DNA from 3 places in the Hoskinsella mucinilytica genome. Region 1 is predicted to be linked to each of the others. Evidence: predicted binding sites of a transcription regulator. Region 1 holds the regulator's gene; each other region holds the start of a gene.
What was found. The regulator HrcA, encoded in region 1, represses chaperone genes, less so after heat shock. The targets are predictions, from matches to a motif close to TTTTAGCACTNNNNNNNNNNNAGTGCTAAAA.
Positions count from the first base shown of each region.

Region 2: a site for HrcA is predicted at 5,333-5,363, ahead of htpG (molecular chaperone HtpG). Genes of this name have one in related genera too.
Region 3: a site for HrcA is predicted at 4,028-4,058, ahead of UGRO018_RS14870 (ATP-dependent Clp protease ATP-binding subunit). Genes of this name have one in related genera too.

Region 1 covers NZ_JBEQZJ010000041.1:3,913-12,063, reverse strand. The annotation lists gene UGRO018_RS14040 (M81 family metallopeptidase) at 1-985, opposite strand, end outside; gene pgeF (peptidoglycan editing factor PgeF) at 1,081-1,848, opposite strand; gene hrcA (heat-inducible transcriptional repressor HrcA) at 2,122-3,135, shown strand; gene grpE (nucleotide exchange factor GrpE) at 3,145-3,765, shown strand; gene dnaK (molecular chaperone DnaK) at 3,780-5,585, shown strand; gene dnaJ (molecular chaperone DnaJ) at 5,770-6,882, shown strand; T-box leader at 7,019-7,260, shown strand; gene leuA (2-isopropylmalate synthase) at 7,315-8,151, shown strand, end outside.
Region 2 covers NZ_JBEQZJ010000002.1:41,652-49,802, reverse strand. The annotation lists gene UGRO018_RS00980 (aconitate hydratase) at 1-672, opposite strand, end outside; gene UGRO018_RS00975 (citrate synthase) at 804-2,138, shown strand; gene UGRO018_RS00970 (isocitrate/isopropylmalate dehydrogenase family protein) at 2,141-3,139, shown strand; gene UGRO018_RS00965 (glutamate-5-semialdehyde dehydrogenase) at 3,188-4,432, opposite strand; gene proB (glutamate 5-kinase) at 4,423-5,223, opposite strand; gene htpG (molecular chaperone HtpG) at 5,422-7,359, shown strand; gene UGRO018_RS00950 (HAD family hydrolase) at 7,469-8,080, shown strand; gene rlmD (23S rRNA (uracil(1939)-C(5))-methyltransferase RlmD) at 8,074-8,151, shown strand, end outside.
Region 3 covers NZ_JBEQZJ010000046.1:15,048-23,198, forward strand. The annotation lists gene UGRO018_RS14850 (CCA tRNA nucleotidyltransferase) at 1-878, opposite strand, end outside; gene mnmM (tRNA 5-(aminomethyl)-2-thiouridylate-methyltransferase MnmM) at 971-1,528, shown strand; gene UGRO018_RS14860 (sensor domain-containing diguanylate cyclase) at 1,538-3,322, shown strand; gene UGRO018_RS14865 (HAD family hydrolase) at 3,333-3,974, shown strand; gene UGRO018_RS14870 (ATP-dependent Clp protease ATP-binding subunit) at 4,117-6,675, shown strand; gene UGRO018_RS14875 (DUF7916 family protein) at 6,732-7,625, opposite strand; gene UGRO018_RS14880 (DUF5685 family protein) at 7,824-8,151, shown strand, end outside.

The DNA of each region.
Region 1 (8,151 bases):
ATTGTTTCCCATTGGTATCTTTTAAATTCAACACTTGATGAAGAATAAACGTATTAAATCCATCTGCACCAGAGCCTACATTATCGCCTGAATCGGTAATAAATACCGGAGATCCCTTAAATGCAACTGCTTGTTCAATGGCATCATCAGGTTCTGCGACGTTCCCATGGAATTGAAATTCATGACGTTTAGAAAATGCGAATTTACATAATTTATCAGCCATCTCTTGTGCATAGGCTTGATCTGCTTCACTGTTTGGTACAACAACTGCACTACAACCAAGCTTATCACCATCATGACGAAGATAACCGATATGGAAAGATGCACTCATGATGCGATCACTTTCTTCTATTTCATCACATAAGCGATTGATGGAACGTATTGGTTCTTCATGCGATTCGCTTTTTTCACCACCGACAATGATAGGAACTTTCACATAAGCAGGCTTGATGTTTCTACGATGATATAAAAGATCCACAAATTTTTCCGCTACAAAGCGATATGTTTCTTTGACATCTGTATGTGGAGATTCTCGATAACAACGAAGAATATTAACATTGTTGACCAATTCGCTAGAAAGATTTCCATGAGGATCCATGACCAACGCAATCGGTAAATATGGACCGGTAAGCTTACGAATTTCACGTAAGAATGCATGTTCTGCAGAGCCCCCCTCTAAGCCGATGACCTTGCTAGCACCATGTAGAAATAAGAAAATACCATCGATTTCATGTAGATGTTCTTCTACATCATGTAATAATCTTGCCAAGATGAAATCATAGGCATCCTTGGTGACCGGGCCATGTGGATGACCGATTGCGGCAATACTTGGAATCAATTCGATACCGGCGTTTTCAAAGATATCTCTTGTATACATGGAATTGATACAATCTTCTCCAAAACCAAATATAAACTTGTCAAATGTCATCAAAGAACGGGAATGTTCATTTGATTCTGAACTAAATCGTGCTACTAATACTTTCATAGGTTACCTCCTGATATTTGTTATTTATATTATAGGGATAACAAGTGTCAAGATAGGGCAAATTGTTGTCCTAGGAATTAGGAAAAAGACGCACATTAGGCGTCTTTACGTAAAATATAACTTAAATGTCTACCACATGCATGATCTCTTCGATAACTAAATAATGCTTCATTTGGGGTAAAGGTATCTGATTTGTTGATGGTAATACTACTCATTGGAACACCGAGATCTAATAGCATTTGTTTGTTTAATCCTCGATGATTCACCAAAGCTTTTTCATTGCCAAGATAAGTAAGATAGCTACTTGTATCAAAACTCATTTGTTCGATCTGTTGATAGACATCCTTACCTACTTCAAAGCTTCGATAACCGATGGCAGGTCCGATATAGGCCTTTACATTTGCTGGATCCACATGTTCTTTTTCGATGAGGTGCAATAATGTCTTACGGGTGATTTCCTTTACCGTACCTTGCCATCCGCTATGAATGGCCGCAATGATGTTTTCGATGGGGTCATATAACAAAACAGGTACACAATCCGCATGAAAGACTCCGATCAGTAGATTACTTTCTCTTGTATATAAGGCATCACAATCCGCAATGGCAGAAGCTTGTGTCATTGCGCCTTTTCCAATGTCTTCTTTGGTAACACAATGAATGTGATCGCTATGGGTTTGTTGTGCAAAGACACACTGATCTAATGCTATGCCAAGACTTGCACATAATTGTTTTCGATTGCCGATGATGGCATTGACATCACCGCCTGTATGAAGTGCCATATTGTTGTCTTCCTTTTGTGTTTGATCTTTCAGGGTCGTTCCTGCAAGAATATGGATATCTGTTTTCCATTCTATCGTATTCATATAAAAACCTTCTTTCTTCTATCTATTAGTATATGTATTTTTTTATCTCATGGATAACCATAGTATATAAAATATAGAAGCATTCTGCAATGATAAAGCCTTTCCTTTTATATAAGAAGATTTTTATTAGATTTTTTTTGGGATAAGAGCCTATGATAAGCACTTTTTCATTATTTTTCAGTATTTTAGCACTAAAAGGTTGACAGTGCTAAAATATTGTCATATACTATTAGCAGACATAGAGATGGAGTGCTAGAAGGGAGTGAAACAGCGATGACGGAAAGACAAGTGGCGATTTTCAAAGCAATCGTAGATGAGTTCACCAAAACGGCGGAACCGGTTGGATCAAAACGTCTGATGGATTTGTTGGATTTCACTTGTTCCAGTGCCACCATTCGAAATGAAATGGCTGCTCTTGAAGAAATGGGACTTCTTGAAAAAACACATACTTCAAGTGGAAGGATCCCAAGTAGTAAAGGATATCGTTTCTATGTTGAACATCTAATGGAGAAACAACTGGATGAAGGAATCAAGCATTCCTTACAGGCAGTGTTTACACAACGTCATTATTCCCTTGAAGAGATCGTTAGGAAAAGCTGTGATATCTTATCACAAATGACATCCTTAACATCTGTCGTATTAGGTCCCGATAGTAAGTATCAGACATTACAACATATTCAATTGGTTCCCTTAAATGAAAGAAGCGCAGTTGCGATATTCATTACAGATCATGGACATACCGAGAATAAGACGTTCCATTTTGGGCAAGATGTGGGTGTCAATGATATCAAGACCTGTTGTGACTTGTTGAATGATAAGCTAAGCGGTACACCGATCGGTGAGGTCGTTGCAAAGATGAAAGAAATACAACCACTATTAGCAAGTCATGTCGCAAGGCATGAGGTATTGTTTGAAGCATTTGTCAATGCGTTCATGAAATTTGCAAGTGACAATGTTTATTGCAGTGGACAAAGTAATATGCTTTATCAGCCAGAATTCGCAGATATCGAAAAGCTGAAAGAATTGATGAAGATGCTAGAGGATAGCAGCTTATTTCGTCAAATTGCCAATCATGATGGCAATGTCGCAATTCAAATCGGTGGAGATAATGACTTGATTCAGATTGATGATGTTGCTGTTGTCAGCAGTAAATTCAAGTTGAATGAGGAAGAACAGGGTGAGCTGATGATCGTCGGCCCGACCAGGATGCAATACAATCGTGTGGTCGCCTTGATGGAATATATGAGTAAAGTAATTGAAGACTTATACAAAGAAGAAAATCAATAGGAGGTCAACATGCAGGAAGAAAACGTAAACGAAAAAGATGTAGTCAATGAAGAAACCCAGCAAGAAACAGAAACAAATGAAGCGATGGAAGAAGAAGTAACACAGGAACAAACTGCTGAGGACAAAAAAGAAGAAAAGAAAAGTGCAAAGTTCGGAAAGAAAAAAAGAATCGAAGAGCTTGAAGAAGAAAATGCAAAGCTAAAAGAAGAGCTTGCAGCTAGTAAAAATGCTTTCTATAAGGCTTATGCGGATGCAGAAAACTTAAAGAAACGTCTACAAAGTGAAGCCGATAATGTAAGAAAATACCGTATTCAAGGTTTCGCCACAGAGGTGTTACCTGTCATCGATAATCTAGAACGTGCATTGGATGTGAAGGTAGATGATCCTAACATAAAGAACTATGCGAAAGGATTTGAAATGATCTACCAGCAGCTGGTGCATATTCTGGAAGTGGAAGGTGTCAAGGAAATCGAGGCAATGGATCAGCCATTTGATCCTAACTTCCATCAGGCTTTGATGCAGGAAAGCAAAGAAGGCGTAGAACCTGGTATGGTAATTGAAGTATTACAAAAAGGATATATGTTAAAAGATCGTGTATTACGTGCAACGCTTGTGAAAGTAAGCGAATAAAGGAGGAAACAATTATGAGTAAAATTATTGGTATCGACTTAGGAACAACAAACAGCTGTGTGTCTGTTATGGACGGTGGAGAATGTAAGGTTATTACAAATCCGGAAGGAAATCGTACAACACCATCAGTTGTAGCATACAAAAATGGAGAACGTATCGTTGGTGATGCAGCAAAACGTCAGGTAGTCACAAACAAAAATACAGTAAGCTCTATCAAACGTTTGATGGGTACAAATGAAAAAGTAGAATTAGAAGGAAAACAATATACACCTCAGGAAATCAGTGCCATGATCCTTCAGTATTTGAAAGGATATGCAGAAGATTACTTAGGTGAAAAAGTAGAAAAAGCAGTCATCACAGTACCTGCATACTTCAATGACTCTCAGCGTCAGGCAACAAAAGATGCTGGTAAGATCGCCGGCTTAGAAGTAGAACGTATCATCAATGAACCAACAGCTGCGGCTTTGGCTTATGGTATTGATAAAACAGAAAAAGAACAAAAGGTTCTTGTATATGACTTAGGTGGTGGAACATTCGACGTTTCTATCCTTGAGCTTGCAGATGGTACTTTTGAAGTATTGTCTACCAACGGAGATACAAAATTAGGTGGAGATGACTTCGATAACGTAGTTGTTGATTGGATGGTTGACACCTTTAAGAAAGAAAACGGTGTAGATTTAAGAAAAGATGCTATGGCAATGCAGCGTTTAAAAGAAGCAGGAGAAAAGGCAAAGAAAGATTTAAGTGGTATGGTACAAACACAGATTTCACTTCCTTTCATTTCTGCTGGTGCTGATGGGCCATTACACTTTGAAGCAACATTAACTCGTGCTAAATTCGATGAAATGACAAAACATTTGGTAGATCGTACGATGGAACCTGTTCGTAACGCACTTCGGGATGCTGGTCTAACAAAGAATGATATTCACCAAGTATTGTTGGTAGGTGGATCTACTCGTATCCCTGCCGTACAGGAAGCGGTAAAGAGCGTATTAGGTAAAGAACCAAACCGTTCTGTAAACCCTGATGAAGTTGTAGCTATGGGTGCTGCTATCCAGGGTGGTGTTATTCAAGGTGATGTCAAGGATGTATTATTGCTAGACGTTACACCACTTAGCTTAGGTATCGAAACAATGGGTGGCGTTATGACCGTATTGATTCCACGTAATACGACCATTCCTACAAGTAAATCTCAAGTATTCTCAACAGCTGCTGATAACCAGCCTGCTGTAGATATCCGTGTGCTACAAGGTGAAAGACCAATGGCAAATGACAACAAGGAATTGGGTATGTTCAAGTTAGATGGCATTGCTCCTGCACGCCGTGGTGTACCTCAGATCGAAGTTACCTTTGATATTGACGTAAACGGTATCGTTCACGTATCCGCAAAAGATAAGGGTACTGGAAAAGAACAATCTATTACCATTCAGAATACAAGTGGTTTAAGCGATGATGAAATCGATCGTATGGTTCGTGAAGCTGAGGAACACAAAGCGGAAGATGAAAAACGTAAAGAAGAAATCGATTTACGTAACCGTGCAGAAGGCTTTATCGCTCAGATTGACTCTATGTTAGCTGATAATGGTGATAAGATCGATGCAAATCAGAAAGAAGAAACTCAGAAATTACGTGATGATCTACAAAAATCATTAGATGAAAATGATATGGAAGCTGTAAAGACAAAACTGGAAGCTTTGGAAAAAGCAGCTCAGGCAGCTAGTGCACAAATGTATCAGCAACAAGCAGGTAACCCTGGTGCAGATGCAGGAAATGCAAACGATGATAACGTTGTAGATGCAGAATTCGAAGAAAAGAAATAAAACGACGAACAACAACAAATCCTAGTGCTTGCGCTAGGTTTTGTATGTTGTGGTATGACACTAAAGATAAAGTATGATAAAATAGAACCCGGTATGGATAAACTGCAATGCGACATGTCCGTATGTTTGGGGGATACGTGATTGTAGTTTAGATATCGTCTGGAAAGTAGGAAGGTGATCCGATATGAGTGATAAGAGAGATTATTATGAAGTCTTAGGCTTGCAAAAGGGTGCAAGTGACGATGAAATAAAAAAAGCTTATCGTAAGATGGCAAAAAAATATCACCCGGATGTCAACAAGGAACCGGGTGCTGAGGAAAAATTCAAAGAAGTAAATGAAGCTTATGAAGTGTTGAGTGATCCACAGAAAAAAGCAACCTATGATCAATTTGGTTTTGCCGGTATGGATGGTGCCGGTGGCTTTGGCGGCGGTCAAGGCTTTGAAGGATTCGGAGATTTCTCTGATATCTTCGGTTCATTCTTTGGCGGAGGTTTCGGCGGCAATGGCGGTCGTAGACAATCAAATGGTCCAAGAAAAGGCGATGATCGCTTTATGCAGATGCGCATTGATTTTATGGATGCGGTATTTGGCAAAGAAGAAGAAATCAGTGTGGATGTAGATGAGCAATGTGATGAATGTAATGGAACTGGTGCTAGAAGCAAGTCTGATATCAAAGGCTGTAGTCGATGCGGTGGGACAGGACATATCACTACGCAACAGCGTACACCATTCGGTGTTTTCCAAAGTCAAAGCGTATGTCCGGATTGTAATGGGACAGGTAAGGTCATTGCAAACAAATGCCATAAATGTCATGGAAAAGGCTACGAACATAAACGTGTAAAACTGAATATAAAAATTCCTGCAGGAATTCAATCCGGTCAACAAGTACGTGTTGCCAATAAAGGAGAACGTGGAGTCAATGGTGGACCTAATGGAGATTTGTATATTGAAATCTTAGTAGGACGCCATAAACAATTTACCCGTGATGGAAACGATATTCGTATCACGATACCAATCAGTGCCTTAGATGCAACCTTAGGTTGTAAAGTAGATGTACCTACGGTATATGGAGATGTGGAATTAAGCATTCCGGCAGGTACACAATATGGACAACAATTCCGACTGAAAGGAAAAGGTGTCAAATCTATGCGTGGGGCTCAAGGGGATCAATATGTAGAAGTCAAGATTGAGATTCCTACAAAATTGAATCGTGATGAAAAAGAGCTTTATGAAAAAATACGCAGTAAAAAGGATCATGAAAGCCCATTTGAAAAATTCAAAAATGCATTCAAGTAAAGTACCTCAATGTCAGGTACTTTTTTCTTTTTTTTAATGTAGGAAATGAAATGAAAATATTTTCAGAAAATAAAATGATTTAAAATTGAAATACGGGTTGACAATTTACACAAATTGATTTATTCTATTATCAGTAACAAAAGCAAAGATCGGGACTAGATTTTGGACATTGCACCGTAGAGAATTGCCGGTTGGTGAAAGGCATGTGAATCAAAAAATCTACTCACCCGTAAGCTATGACCTGAACGTGAATGCATTAGTAAACGTCATCGGATACTCGTCCGTTATCAAGCGAGAACATATTCATGGGATATGTAAGTGGATGATAATTTCATCAATCAGAGTGGTACCACGGAAGTATAAGCTTTCGTCTCTAATGTTATTTTAGAGGCGAAAGCTTTTTTGTTAAAAAAGGAAAGAGAGGATATTGTTATGAAAGGATTTGAAAAATACAAACGACAGTATTATATGCCCCCTGAAACTTGTATGGAATGGGCAAAAAAGGAATACATTGAAAAAGCACCTAAGTGGTGTTCCGTAGACTTAAGAGATGGTAATCAGTCTTTGATCATTCCAATGAGTCTAGAAGAAAAAATAGAGTTCTTCAAACTATTGGTTGAAGTTGGGTTCAAAGAAATCGAAGTAGGCTTTCCCGCAGCTTCAGAAACGGAATATGAATTCTTACGTACGTTGATCGAAGAAGATATGATACCGGATGATGTCACTGTTCAGGTATTGACCCAAGCAAGAGAACATATCATCAGAAAAACGTTTGAAGCTGTGAAGGGCGCAAAGAATGCTGTGATCCATCTATATAATTCCACTTCTTATGCGCAAAGAGAACAGGTGTTTAAAAAGTCAAAAGAGGATATCCTGCAAATTGCTGTAGAAGGCGCAAAGCTATTAAAACAGCTAAGTGAAGAAGATGGTGGAAATTATCGCTTTGAATATTCACCAGAAAGCTTTACCGGAACTGAAATCGACTATGCATTAGAAGTATGCAATGCTGTGTTGGATGTTTGGAAACCAACCGCAGATCAAAAGGTCATCATCAATTTACCGGTCACTGTAGAATTGTCAATGCCACATGTATACGCCAGTCAAATTGAATATATGTGTAAGCATATGAACTATCGTGAAAATGTCATCGTATCTTTGCATCCACATAATGATCGTGGGTGTGGTGTTGCGGATACCGAAATGGGCATTCTAGCTGGGGCAGATCGCATTGAAGGAACCTTATTTGGAAACGGGGAACGTACCGGTAAT
Region 2 (8,151 bases), on a different contig from region 1:
AGGGAATACAGAAGTGGTTGCTCCTAACTCTGCCCCCATATTAGTGATCGTAGCACGTTGTGGTATGGTTAGATTTTTTACTCCATCTCCACTATATTCAATGACTTTTCCAACGCCGCCTTTGACACTCATGAGTTGTAATACCTTTAAGATGATATCTTTAGAACTAACTCCTTTTTGTAAGGCACCATGTAGTACGACATTGACAATTTTTGGCATATTCAAATGGAAAGCTCTTCCGGCCATAGCACAGGCAACATCCAAACCACCTGCCCCAATGGCAAGGGATCCGATACCACCTGCAGTAGGTGTATGGGAATCACTTCCTAATAATGTTTTTCCGGGTTTCGCAAAACGTTCAAGATGTACTTGATGACAAATACCATTTCCCGGTTTTGAAAAACGGACACCATGTTTCATGGCGACTGTTTGTAGATATTTATGGTCATCAGCATTTTCAAATCCACTTTGCAATGTATTGTGATCAACGTAGCTGATAGACAACTCCGTTTTCACTTGATCGACACCCATTGCTTCTAATTGCAGATATGCCATGGTTCCAGTTGCATCCTGTGTTAAGGTTTGATCGATGTGAATGGCGATTGCCTCTCCACGCTTCATTTCACCTTCTACAAGGTGTGCTTTGATAATTTTTTCAGTAATCGTTGGCATAAATTCTCTTCCTTTCCTCTATATTACAATATACGCTTTTTATTATAACATGAAAATCTGAAAATATTTCATTGACTTTATGAAAATTATGATATAATATTGAAAGAACACTGAAAGAAGGAGGTACATGCATGAATAAACAGCTGATTTCGTTGTTAAAAAAATCGCAGGAATATACGGATATTCCAAATGATTTATTTCGTAAATATGATGTAAAAAAAGGTCTTCGTAATGAGGATGGCACCGGTGTCCGTGTTGGACTTACTAAAATTGCCGATGTTGTAGGTTATCAATATGTAGAAGAAGTAAAACGGGATGCACAGGGTCAACTGTTCTATCGAGGCATTGAGCTTCGTGATATCATACATGGACGTAACTGGAACCGCCCCTATGGTTATGAGGAGGTTTGTTTTTTAATTTTATTTGGATATCTTCCTAATTTGGATGAACTAAAACAATTTACCACTTTTTTAAAGGATCATTATGAATTACCTGAAGATTTTCTTGAGACAAAATTCCTACGTATGCCAGGAAAAAATCTGATGAACCGTTTACAACAAGCGGTACTTGCTCTATATGATTATGATGTAGCTGCTGATGATATCAGTCCGGAAAATACGTTAGAGCAGGGATTGAATATACTGGCAAAACTACCAAGTATCATTTGTTATGCTTATCAAAGTAAACAACATCATTATTATAAGGAATCCTTAGTCATTCACCAATGTCAAAAAGATATGTCCATTGCAGAGAATATATTATATATGTTAAGAAATGATCATTCTTTTACACATCAGGAGGCATTGGTCTTGGATATGATGTTAATTGTTCATGCCGATCATGGTGGTGGAAATAACTCTACCTTTACCAATGTGGTTATTTCTTCTACAGGAACCGATATCTATTCCAGCATTGTCGGTGCGATCGGATCAATGAAAGGACCAAGACATGGTGGTGCCAATTTAAAGGTTGCGGGTATGATGAAGGCGGTCATTGATGAAATCGGATATTGTGAAAATGATATTGAAATCAAAGCTTTGATTTATCGTATCATGCATAAGCAATTTTATGACTATAGTGGTTTGGTTTACGGAATGGGACATGCCATTTATACCTTATCTGATCCACGTAGTGAGGTTTTACAAGAACATATTGCGAAACTTGCCCAAGAGAAAGGCAAGGTAAAAGAATATGCATTCTATAAACGATTTGAACAATGTGCAAAAGAAGTAATTTTGGATGTAAAGGGAATCAATGTTTCTAGCAATGTTGATTTTTATAGTGGTTTCGTATATCAGATTCTTGGGATTCCTGAGGATATGTATACACCATTGTTTGTTCTTGCCAGAACGGTTGGATGGTTGGCGCATAATATCGAAAACAAACTATATGATGGAAGGATCATGCGTCCTGCGACAAAATACGTCGGAACGAAAAAAGACTATAAAAAAATGGAGGAGAGATAGAAATGAAAACAATTACTGTATTTAAGGGAGATGGCATTGGACCAGAAATCTGTGATGCAACTTTAAAAATATTAGAAGCTGCGAAAGCACCACTTGAATTTGAATGTTTTGAAGTTGGAGAAGCAGAATATGAAAGAAATGGAAAATTAATTCCTGATGAAGCCTATGCTTCTTTTGAAAAAAATAAGATTTTATTGAAAGCACCAATTACCACACCAATTGGGAAAGGATTTAAATCTTTGAATGTTACACTTAGAAATAAATATGATCTTTATGCGAATATTCGTCCAGCAAAAAGCAATACAGCAGTAAAAACGCCATTTCACGATGTCGACATTGTTACTTTTAGAGAAAATACCGAGGATTTGTATGTCGGTGTTGAAGAAATGATAGATGAAAATACTGTCCATGCGACAAAAATCATTACTAGAAAAGCAAGTGAACGCATTATACGTGATGCTTTCCAGTATGCAGTGGACCATGATCGTAAAAAAGTTACCTGTGTACATAAAGCCAATATTTTAAAGATGAGCGATGGTCTTTTCTTGAACATCTTCCATGATATCGCAAAAGAATTTCCTATGATTGAAGCAGATGATAAGATCGTTGATAATGTTTGTATGCAACTTGTTATGCGACCTGAAACTTTCGATGTCATGGTAATGCCTAATTTATACGGTGATATCGTATCAGATCTGACTAGTGGATTGATTGGTGGATTAGGTTTACTTCCTAGCTGTAATCTTGGTGATGAATATGCTATGTTTGAAGCAGTTCATGGAAGTGCACCTGATATAGCCGGCAAACATGTCGCTAATCCTACCGCAATTCTATGGTCTGCATGTATGATGCTAGAATACCTTGGTGAAACAACTTGTGCAAGCAATATTCGTCAGGCAGTTGATGAGGTATTAAAGGAAGCAGAGGTCTTAACACCTGATCTTCATGGTTCATCTACTACAGAAGCTTATTGTGATGCAATCATTGCACATTTAAAATAATCATTATAGTAAAAGCTGTGTCTTCATTTTTTGTAAGACACAGCTTTTTCATTCTCTGATTTGACCATTCCCCAGAATGATATATTTCTTTGTGGTTAAGGCTTTTAATCCCATAGGACCTCTTGCATGTAGCTTTTGAGTGCTAATGCCGATTTCAGCACCAAGACCAAATTCAAATCCATCTGAGAAGCGGGTAGAAGCATTGGCATACACACAAGCACTATCTACTTCTTTTATAAATTGTTTTACAGCGCTGTAATTTTCGGAAACGATGGAATCACTATGATGCGTACTATATGCATTGATATGAGTGATTGCTTCATCTAAACTACTTACCTTTTTGATTGAAATTTCTAAATCAAGATATTCTTTTAAATAATCTTCTTCATTGGCTAAGATACAATCGGTATCTAGTGCACAAATGCTCTCATCAGCATGTATGATGACTTGATGCTTTTTCAGTTCTTGTAGCATCTTCACGATAAACTCATCTGGAATTTGTTCATGAAGCAAAACACTTTCACAGGAATTACAAACCGAAGTACGAGTTGTTTTGGCATTGATAACAATATTCAATGCTTGTTTCAAATCAGCATCTTTATCTACATAGACATGACAATTTCCTGTTCCTGTTTCCAAAACCGGAACGCTGGCATGTTCTACGGTAGCTTTGATTAAGGAAGCACCACCTCTTGGTATCAAAACATCGAGGTAATCCTTCATTCTCATCAGTTCATTACAAGTTTCTCTGGATGTATCTTCTAATAAAGAGATACAGTCAGGATTCATATGTTCTTCAATTAATGCATTGCGCATGAGGCTTACTAAGATCATATTAGAATGGATGATATCTTTACTTCCTCTTAAAATGACTGCATTACCGGCTTTTAGACATAAAATGGCAGCATCTACAGTAACATTTGGTCTTGCTTCATAAATCATACCAACAACACCTAAAGCGACCCTCATCGTACCGATCTGTAATCCACTAGGACTAGTTTTCATATCTTCGATTTCACCGATAGGATCTTCTAAATCTCTGACTTGTCGAACACCGATCACGATTTGTGTCAGACGTTCTTTTGTCAATGCCATACGATCAAGTAATCCCTCATTCATGTGATTCGCTTTTCCTGCTTCAATGTCTTTTTTGTTTTCAATCAGGATTTCTTCCATATGGGTTTCTATTTCTACTGCGATACGTTCTAGTACTGCGTTTTTCTTATTCGTTGAAGCATTCATCATTTCAGTACTTGCTATTTTAACGGCTTTACATAAATCAATCAGTTCCATGTTTTTTCCTCCTTTACGTCAAACAAGGTACCTTTATACTTGTTTTCTAAGATATCATATAAAATGGAGGGGTTTTCTCCATTGGCTATGATCATGGGGATATGGTGTTGTGATGCAAATTGTGCTGCATGAAGCTTTGTGACCATTCCACCGGTTCCTACTTTGCTTCCGGCATCTCCCGCCATTGCTAGGATATGCTCATCAATGTGGTTGACCACAGATAATAGTTTTGCATCTTCGTATTCCGATGGATTTTTATCGTATAAGCCATCAATATCGGATAAAAGAACCAATAAATCAGCATGAACCAGAAAAGCTGTAACTGCGGATAAGGTATCGTTATCACCATAAGCAATCTCATCAACAGCAACGGAATCATTCTCATTCACAACAGGAATGACTCCATATTGAAGTAGTGTTTCCAACGTATTGATTGCATTATAACGAAGCATTTCATTGGTAGTAACGGTTTTGTCTAGCAATAGCTGAGATATGGTTTGTCCAAATTGAGAGAAAAATTTATCATAGATAAACATCAATTCACATTGACCAACACTAGCAGCAGCCTGCTTTTCACGCATCAAGGAAGGGCGATCTTTCATTTTTAACTTACTTGCTCCAGCAGCAACCGCTCCACTACTGACGAGTACAACATCAATTCCTTTATTCTTTATATCGCTGAGTACCATTGCCAAACGATCGATTTTTCTTAAGTTCAATCCATTGTCTCTTGTGATGGTAGAAGAACCAACTTTGACAACGATACGCCTCACTTCTTTCATTTCTTTCATTTTTTTACAACTCCCTTTGCAAATTGTTTCTTCTATTATAGACGAGTTTATACAAACAAGCAATTAAGAAATCATAGAATCATAAAGATTTTATGAAAAATCAGGAAAGATTTAGCACTAAAGTGTTGACAGTGCTAAAATATTGTCATATACTATTAGCAGACTTATTAGAAGAGTGCTAAACGGAGGTAAGATAACATGGCAAGAAAAAAACAATTTAAAGCAGAGTCAAAACGTCTTCTGGATTTAATGATCAATTCCATTTATACACATAAGGAAATCTTCTTACGTGAATTAATTTCCAATGCAAGTGATGCAATCGATAAATTATACTACCGCTCTCTAAGTGAAAACTTAAGTGATGTTGATCAGAATGCATTTAAGATTCATTTAGAGGTTGATAAAGAAAACCGTACGTTAACCATTAGTGATAACGGACAAGGTATGAATAAGGAAGAATTAGAAGAAAACCTTGGTACCATTGCGAAGAGTGGTTCTTTGGCTTTTAAACAAGAGCTAGAGGAAAAGGATGAAAAAGAAGATGCAGTAGATATCATCGGTCAATTTGGTGTTGGTTTCTATTCCGCTTTTATGGTCGCAAGTCGTGTCGATGTGGTATCTAAAAAATATGGTGAAGATACAGCTTATTTATGGAGCAGTGATGCCAGTGATGGTTATACGCTAGAAGAAACAACCAAGGATGAATGTGGTACGACCATTACGTTATATTTAAAAGAGAATACTGAGGATGAAAACTATGATGATTATCTTACTCAGTATGAAATTGAACGTTTGATCAAGAAATATTCAGATTATATCCGTTATCCAATCGAAATGTGGGTAGAGGAACAAAAACGTGTAGAAAGCGAATCTGAGGAAGAAGAAAAAACTGAAGATGTAAAATATGAAACTGTTAAGGAATTAAAGACACTAAACTCAATGATCCCTTTATGGAAGAAAAGTAAAAATGATATTACAAAAGAAGAGTATCATGATTTCTATAAGAGCAAATTCAATGATTACACTGACCCACAAAAGGTCGTACACTTTTCTGTAGAAGGTAATGTTAGCTTTACTGCCTTATTGTTTATCCCTGGTAAAGCACCAATGAATTATTATTCTCAGGATTACAAAAAGGGCCTACAATTATATAGTCGTGGAGTCTTCATCATGGATAATGCAGAAGAATTGATTCCTGAGCATTTCCGTTTTGTGAAAGGCCTGGTAGATTCTCAAGATTTGAACTTGAATATCTCACGTGAAATGCTTCAGCATGATCGCCAGCTAAAAGTAATCGCAAACCGTATTGAAAAGAAGATCAAATCAGAATTGTTGTTGATGTTGAAGAACGAACGTGAAGAATATGAAAAATTCTGGAATACCTTTGGTCTTCAAATTAAGTTTGGTGTATACAATAGCTTTGGTGCTAATAAAGATCTGTTACAGGATTTATTGTTATTCTATTCCAGTAAAGAAGAGAAGCTGATCACATTAGATGAATATATTGCACGCATGGAAGAAGGTCAAGAACATATCTACTTCATGAGTGGAGATAAGATTGAAAAGATCGACGCAATGCCAGCTGTACAAAAAGTGAAAGACAAAGGATATGAAATCCTGTATTTGACAGATAATGTGGATGAATTCGTATTACAGGTATTAGGCGAATTCAAAGAAAAGAAATTCAAGAACCTTTCACAAGGTGATCTAGACTTAGATAGTGAAGAGGAAAAGAAGGAAATTGAGAAGAAGGCAGAAGAAAACAAAGATATGTTAACTTCTTTGAAAGAAGCACTTGGTGAAAAGGTAAAAGAAGTAAAAGTATCAAGTCGTCTTGTAGATGATCCTGTTTGCTTGTCAAGTGATGAAGGTATGTCTTTTGAAATGGAGAAGGTATTAAGTGCAATGCCGGAAGGTAATCCATATGGTATGAAGGCTACCAGAATTTTGGAAATCAATCCAAATCATCCGATCTTTGAAGCATTATCTAAAGTTTATAGTGAAGATAAAGATGCAGTGAAAGAATATGCAGAGTTGCTATATGAACAAGCATTATTGATTGAAGGATTCCCAATCGATAATCCTGCAGAGTTCTCAAAGAAAATTTGTGCATTTATGGTAAAGGCTACTAAATAGTAAAAAAAGAAATACAAGTAGATATCATCGTTGATGAAGAAAGAAAAGTGAGAAATCACTTTTTTTTCTTTCTATATTCTAGTACAATGAACGTACGAGGTGTTAGATGATGATAAAAAATGTAATTTTTGATATCGGAAATGTTCTAATGACATTTGATCCTTATCACTATTATCAAACTGTTTTTGCGGATAAGGAAAGAACCAAACAAATTTGTCAACATATATTTACTCATGAAGCTTGGTTAAAATATGATCAAGGTATTTTATTTATAAAAGATCTTTATCAAATTTATCACAAGGAGTTTTGCGAATATCATTTAGAAATCGATGAAATCCTTTCAAATTGGATGAAGCTGATGCAACCAATCACGACTTCTTTTACCTGTATGAAGCAACTGAAAAACGAAGGATATCATATTTATATCTTATCCAACATCAGTAAGGATAGTGCGGATTATTTAAAGGCAACACAACCTTTTTTCTCTTGGTGTGATGGAGCAGTATTGTCTTATGAAGAAAAGCTATTGAAACCAGATCCACTTATTTATAAATGTTTATTTGAACGATATGATTTAATAGAAGAAGAATGTTTGTTTATTGATGATCGTTTGGAAAATATCAAAACCGCAAAACAATTAGGGATGAAGGGCATTTTATTGGATGATCCTCAAAAGTTAGCAAATTATTTGGAAGAAAGTTTGGAGAAGAAGGTATGTTAAAAGAAAAACAAAGGATCAAAGGAATCATACAAAGCATAGATGAAGATGGTAATGGAGTTTTGTATGTAGGT
Region 3 (8,151 bases), on a different contig from region 1:
TGTTTCTTATAATGAGCAATGCCATGTTCATCAAAGGTTTCCATATGGGGCTTTCCTAGGTCATGAAATACGATTGCCAACTTACTTTCTAAAGGATAGCCATCACTATGATCTAAAGCCACGTCTGTGTGTTGAAAGATATCGTAAATATGCCATGGTGTTTTTTGCTCATAGTCGTAAATGATACTATAATTAGGGATGATTTGTTCCAGAACATCATATGCTCTTAAAGTACTTAGTAATTGTTTATGATCAGATAACAACATTTGATCAAACTCGCTACGAATGCGTTCTTTACTAATATAGGATAAGGTAGAAGCCTTTTGTTTGATGGCCAATGTCAATTGTTCTTCGATATCAAAATGAAGCGTCATAGAGAAACGTAGAGCTCTTAGAATACGAAGTGCATCTTCTTCTAAGCGTAGCTTTGGGTCACCAACACTTCTAATGAGATGTTGCTCGATATCCTTCTTTCCTTGGAAAGGATCATAGAAGCCTTGTTGCGGAGCATAGGCAATGGCGTTCATTGTGAAATCCCTACGCTTTAGATCCTCTAATAAGTTCTCGGTAAAGATGACAGATGATGGGCAACGATGATCGATATATGCCTGTTCCACACGATAGGTGGTGATTTCTATGGGGAGTTTATCTACTAGTACAGTGATGGTACCATGTTGAATGCCGGTAGGGATGACCTTACAATGTGTTTGAAAGATTTCCATTGTTTCATTTGGTAAGGCGCTTGTTGTGATATCAAAATCATGAATCTCACGGTTCATGATCAAATCACGAACACATCCACCTACAAGAAATGCTTCTTTACCATGCTGATGCATGGTATGCAATACCCATTCTACTTGTTTTGGAAGACGTTGCATCTTCATCACCTCACTGTTATTATTATACACATCATTTTAAAAACAGGCTAGTAATTCTCATGAAGAAGATGTATCATTACATCGGTGATGATATGAAGAGAATAGTAGAAATCGCACATGATATATTACAAACAAAAGCAAAGCCAAATGGTGTATATGCGGACCTAACTTGTGGGAATGGTTATGATACTTGTTTTTTAGCAGGATTGAAAGATGTTAAAAAGGTGTATGCTTTTGATATACAGAAAGAAGCATTACAACAAAGTGCGATTAGATTACAAAAGATGAAGTTAGATCAACATTGTGAATTGATTCATGATGGACATGAACATATGGAGCTTTATATCAAAGAAGCGTTGAGTGGCGCTATTTTTAATTTTGGATATCTACCTCATGGCTCTACAGAAATCACAACGAAATTGGAAACTAGTATGCAAGCAGTGGAAAAAGCATTGAAGCTGTTAGAGAAACATGGTATCCTTATTTTAGTGATCTATCCAGGACATGATGAGGGGAAAAAAGAAAGTGCATATTTTTCTACATGGGTGAAAGAACTGGATTCTCATTATTATGCAACAGTAAGCTTAAAAATGGAAAACAAACAAGATGCGCCCTATTTATTGGTCGTGGAGAAGATGAGGATAACATAAGGTGAGGATATGAAAAAGAATTTTCGCATGATATTTATCATTGCAATCATTGCTGTATGCGCTTATGTGAGCGTTTCTTTTGCGTGGTTTCAAGGTGCGTTATCAAATAATCTTTTTCAAGAAAGTCAAAATCGCTTGGTGAAAGCAAATGAATCTTCTATCCATTTTATTTTACAAACATTTGATGAATTTGAAGATCAGCTAGAGCTGATTGCGGACTTCTCAACTTTATACTCTGGTGATAAGGAAGCAATTGTCAATATGTTAGAACAGATGAATGAAAAAATAGAAGAAGTAGATTATGGTATCCTTAATATAGACGGTGAGTATTATACAAGCAACGATGATGATATTGATATCGATTGGCAACAGGTACAAGACATCCTTCATCAACAACATCGTTATATTTCAGGTGTAATTTCTTTACAGGATACATCAGTTATCATCATGGCGATACCGATCATGAAAGAAGAAAAGATGGTAGGTGCTATCGTAGGTGTTTATCAGGTGGATTATCTGACCAATCTATTTGCGAATTCCTTCTTCGAAGGTATTGGTGCGACCATGATCATACAAAAAGATGGTGAGATGATCGCAAGTTATCAAGGAATGGAAAAATATGCTGATTTTTATACGATGTTAGAACAATTTCATTTTCCTAAAGATGACTATAATATGGATCAAATGATGAAGCATATGGAACGAAACGAAGATGGATTTTTAGTATATGATCAAAACGAACATCAACGTTATCTAAGTTATGCTCCGGTAGGAATCAATGATTGGTATGTGATCAATTTGGTTATGGCAGAAAGTTTATCACCAAGATTTTCGAAGATTCTTCAACAATCCATGTTGCTTGCGTTAAGCTATGCGCTTGTTTTTATGGTACTGATGTTTTTATTATATCGTGTATCTGGAAGAATGAAAAAAATACAGGAAGAGGCATTGGGCGTGCATCGTTTTGAAATGCTTGCGAAACTTCAGAAAAGTGCCATAATTTTTGAATATGATTTTAAAAAGAATTATCTGCATGTTTCAAGTAATTATGAACAAAGATTTCATATATCAGCAGAAAAGGCAAAAGATATCAAGGTTGCGGAAGGTATTTTAGTTGATAAGAAAGATCGAGATCAAATGATCCAACAAATGCAAGAACAAGGTAGTATCCAATATCAGCTTGAGCTAAGAGATAAGGAAAATGAACAGCGATGGTATGAAGTAGAGGCCGGGGTAGTATATGATGAACAACAGAAAGCAGCAAGGTTGATCGGCTTTATTTATGATATCCATCAGGCTTACTTGGAAAAACAACGATTGATGTTGAAAGCAAATACAGATGATTTAACCAAAACCTTTACCAAGTCTGAATTGCTTCATCAAATTGAAGATGCCTTATCACAAAAGCCAGAAGGGCGATATGCTATGATGTTTGTGGATTTGGATGATTTTAAGAAAGTAAATGATACGTATGGACATTTAGCAGGAGATGAGGTTCTTTCTACCTTAGGTGAACTTTTGTTGTCAAGTGTGCATGATGGATTTGTAGGTCGTTTTGGTGGAGATGAATTCGTTATTTTCTTACGCAATATCGAGGAAGAAAAATTAGGGGTGTTATGCGAACAGTTGATTCAAAAAGTACAAGAAAGAATGCCTTATCCGGTTGGAATCAGTATCGGTATTTCTATTTATGGAAAGGACGCAAATAGCGAACAGGAATTGTTAGCGCATGCGGATGCGGCATTATATCAAGCAAAAGAAGAAGGTAAAGGACGATATCATATGTATGAATGAGGGTGAAAGAATGGAAATAAAAGCGGTTATTTTTGATATGGATGGTGTATTGATCGATAGTGAGCCATCTAATTTAAAACAATTAAGTGATTTTTATGAGCTGCATGGTGTGATAGCCGAGCCTTCGTTTTTGATATCGTTGGTAGGTAGTAGCATAGAATATACCGGAGTTGAAAGTATTCATTTATTACAAAAGGATTGGAGCATTGAAGAATTTTATGAGCGCTTCGATGGATATGCAAACCAACATCCGGTAAGTTATCGTGACATATTAAATCCAGGTGTAAAAGAAACATTGCTGTGGTTGAAACAACATGGATATCGAATTGCGATCGGCAGTAGTTCTACGTTAAGCAACATTCAAAGAATGTTAGAAGAATGTGAATTGCAGGATGTATTTGATATCGTGTTTAGTGGAGAGATGTTTGCAAAGAGCAAACCAAATCCTGAAATATATCTGAGCATTGCCCAACATCTTAAATTAGCACCTTGTCAATGTATGGTCATTGAAGATAGCAGTTTTGGTATAGAAGCAGGGAAGAAAGCAGGTATGATGACGATTGCATTGACAGATCATCGCTTTGGCATCGATCAATCTAAAGCGGATGATCATATCGAATGCATACAAGATATTTGCGATAAACTTCAATAGGAAGTAGCAACGTTTAGGTGGTTTTCAAATATTGGAAATCATCTTTTTCTATATTTTAGCACTCAAGTGTTGACAGTGCTAAAATGTGTGGTATAATACAATTAGCAATCAAAGTGTTAGAGTGCTAAAAGGAGTTGATACTATGAACTTTGAAAAAATGAGTGAAAAGCTGCAGGAAGTCATTATGCAGGCAGTGGAAATCTGCAAGAACTACCAGCATACCACCATCGATACGATTCAGATGCTGAAGGCAATCTTTGAAAATGAAGTATTGGATGGACTTTTCAAACGACTGAATATAGATAAAACAAAAGCTCTTACGATCATTGATGAAGAAATGGGTAGAGTTGCGAAATCAAGCAATGTCAATCCACAATTTTCCAATGAAGTCGCAAATGCATTTAATAAGGCACAACAATGGAGCGATTTAGTACAAGAAAGCTATTTGAGTGTCGCAAGTGTTTGGATTGCGTTGATGTTCAATAAATCCTATATTTCCAAACGATTGGTCAAGACATTTTCATTGAAAGAAGATGTTTGTAAGGATGAAGAATTAAAACGTAGAGGGGGGAAGAAAATGGATACACCGAATGCAGAGAGCAATGTTGAAGCATTGACAAAATATGGTAGAGATTTGGTAGAAGATGTAAAAAACGGGAAAATAGATCCTATCATCGGACGAGATGATGAAATTCGTCGTGTGATTCAGATCCTTTCACGTAAAACAAAGAATAATCCGGTGTTGATCGGTGAACCGGGAGTTGGAAAGACCGCTGTTGTAGAAGGTATCGCTTGGCGTATCATGAAAGGTGATGTACCGGGTTCATTAAAAGAAAAAAGATTGATCGAACTGGATATGGGAGCATTGATTGCCGGTGCGAAATATCGTGGAGAATTTGAAGAGCGATTAAAAGCCATTTTAGAGGAAGTCAAGCAAGCAGATGGTGGTATCATTCTGTTTATCGATGAATTGCATAATTTAGTAGGTGCAGGTAAAACGGAAGGTAGTATGGATGCCGCAAATCTATTAAAACCTATGCTTGCTCGTGGTGAACTTCGTTGTATCGGTGCAACCACATTCCAAGAATATCGTCAATATATTGAAAAGGATGCAGCATTGGAGCGAAGATTTCAAAGAGTTATGGTCGCAGAACCTAGTGTTGAGGATACCATTAGTATATTACGTGGATTAAAAGATCGTTTTGAATCTTACCATGGAGTTAAAATCTTAGATGAAGCGATTCTTGCGGCTGCTACTCTGTCTAATCGTTATATCACTGATCGTTTCTTACCTGACAAGGCAATTGATTTGATAGATGAAGCATGTGCAACACTGCGTGTGGAAATGGAATCTATGCCACAAGAGCTAGATGAATTACAACGTAAGATCATGCAACTTCAGATTGAGGAAACAGCACTGAAACAAGAAGATGATAAAAAAGCAGTTGAACGTAGAAATGATATCAAAAAGGAATTAGAAGAGCTTCAAGCGAAAAAAGATGTTCTTTATACCAAATGGGAAGATGAAAAAGCCGAATTAGAAGAAAGCAAAGAAGCCAAAGTACAATTGGAAAAAGCAAAATTAGATTTGGAACAAGCTCAAAATGAAGCTCGTTATGAAGATGCGGCAAGATTACAATATGATACCATTCCACATTTAGAAAAACTGATTGCACAACAAGCAGATAAGGAAAAAGGTGAAGATACCTTAATTCAAGAAATTGTAAACGAAGAATTGATTGCGCAGATCGTTAGTAAATGGACCGGTGTTGAGGTAAGTCGTCTGGTAGAAAGCGAACGTAAGAAATTATTGCATTTAAAAGAAGCTTTACAAAAACGTGTCATCGGACAAGATAATGCATTAGAACTTGTTTGTGATGCCATCCTTAGAAGCAAGGCACAAATACAAGATGAACATAGACCAATCGGAAGTTTCTTGTTTTTAGGACCTACCGGTGTCGGTAAAACTGAGGTCGCAAAAGCACTTGCACAACAGTTGTTCGATAGTGAAAGTCATATCGTTCGTATTGATATGAGTGAATATATGGAAAAACATAGTGTGTCAAGATTGATCGGAGCTCCTCCAGGATATGTTGGTTATGATGAAGGTGGACAATTGAGCGAAGCGGTACGTAGAAACCCTTATTCTATCGTATTATTCGATGAAGTTGAGAAAGCTCATCCGGATGTATTTAATGTATTGTTACAGATACTGGACGATGGTCGTATCACAGACAGCAAAGGTGTAACCGTTGATTTCAAAAACACATTGTTGATCATGACAAGTAATTTAGGTAGTCAATATGCATTTGATGGAGCACAACGTGATGAAAAATATATGAATGAAGTTAAGCAATACTTCAAACCGGAATTCGTAAACCGTATCGATGAAATCATCGTGTTCAATGCATTGGATAGCGAAATGCTGGATCAGATTGCTCATAAGTTTATGAATGAATTGACAGAAAGGTTACAGAAAAAGGATATCACTTTGAACGTCAGTGATGCTGTTTATCGAAATATCGCAACGTTAGGAGTGGATGCCGTTTATGGTGCACGACCAATGAAACGATATATTCAGCGTAATATCGAAACCTTGATTGCACGTAAGATGATCGAGGGAAATGCCGGTAAAGATGATGTCATTACTTTAGATGTAGAAGATGGTGAATATGTAGCTCATATTGAATCTTGTGCATAAAGAAAAAGCACCTCAAACCTTAGATAAGGAATGAGGTGCTTTGTGTATTAAGATGATCAACGTTTCGCAGATTGTGCCATTTTGAAATAGGTATGGCGTTTCCCACGTAATACAATAGACATTTCCATGATGTTTTCCGGTAATGCGATACCACCCCAGCCTGCATCACCAATGTGTTGAATGTCTACTCCAGCACGTTTAGAAGATAATGCAAATTCACGAATGGTCGCTGCATCACTTGTTTCCTGAGAAGTGCCGATTGCGGTCATAGCCAATGCATCATGGGCATGAATGCGATTACAAGCTTCATGAATCATAGCTTCTTGTAAACCAGGTACCGTGCCACATGCAGGCATTAAAATAACGTCAGCACCGGCTTTCACAAAGTCATCAATGCTTTCCAGATCAATGACTGGCTCATCTACTCCTGCAGCATGCATTTTGCCAGCTATGATCAAGCCGGAAAAAGATTGTTTGGCTTCTTTGATCGCTTCAGCAATCTTTGCATTTGTCACACCGGTACCAGGATTTCCGGTTAAACAAAGGAACCCAAAGCCCAGTTTTTCCGCAGCTTCATATGTTTCTTTACATGCGGTTCTTCCTTTACATATATCGATTCGACGTTCCATCATATTGGCTTGCAGATCTACAGGCTCCAGATTGACACCAATGGGTCTACCTGATAGCTCCCTTAATGTCATGATCGGATCATCACTTTCTGGTATACCATAAATCATCGGATGAAATACATCAAATCCATTCAATAAAACCATATCGGAACCAAAGGATGCCGCTAGTTCTGCATTAGAAACAGAACCTAACATTGGCTGTACGGTACTAACCGTTTCAGTAAGGATCACTCTACCTTCACTTGCCGCAATAGCCGCCTTTAACTCTTGTCCATTCATTGCCAGCACTTCACTTGGCTGGCAGCTTAATAATCGTTTCATAAACACCTTCCTTTTTCCTATATTTTATATGCATCATCATAGCATAGTTTTGTTTTAGAAGAGATGTAGCTGATTTCCCAGTGATAGGAAGGAAATGTATAATTATGTGGTTTTGTGTTATTTATTTCACAAAACTTGAATTTTTTCCTTGATAAGTATAAACTATATGTCAGGTGTATCTGAAGGGAGTTTTTCATAATGTTTGGTTATGTTGTGGTCAATCGCTCAGAGTTAAAGGTAAAAGACTTAGATGTCTACCAATCCTTTTATTGTGGTCTATGTCAAAGCTTACATCAGCATTATGGAAGAATCGGACAGACAACCTTAAATTTTGATATGACATTTCTTGCGATCTTATTGAGTGGTCTATATGAGCCTGATGAGGAAACTAAGGATTTTCGCTGTGGGTTACATCCTACAAAAAAACGCTTGATACGTTCAAATGATTGTATTAGTTATGCCGCAGATATGACCATTTTATTAACTTATATGAAATGTGAAGATGATTGGAACGATGATAAGAAAG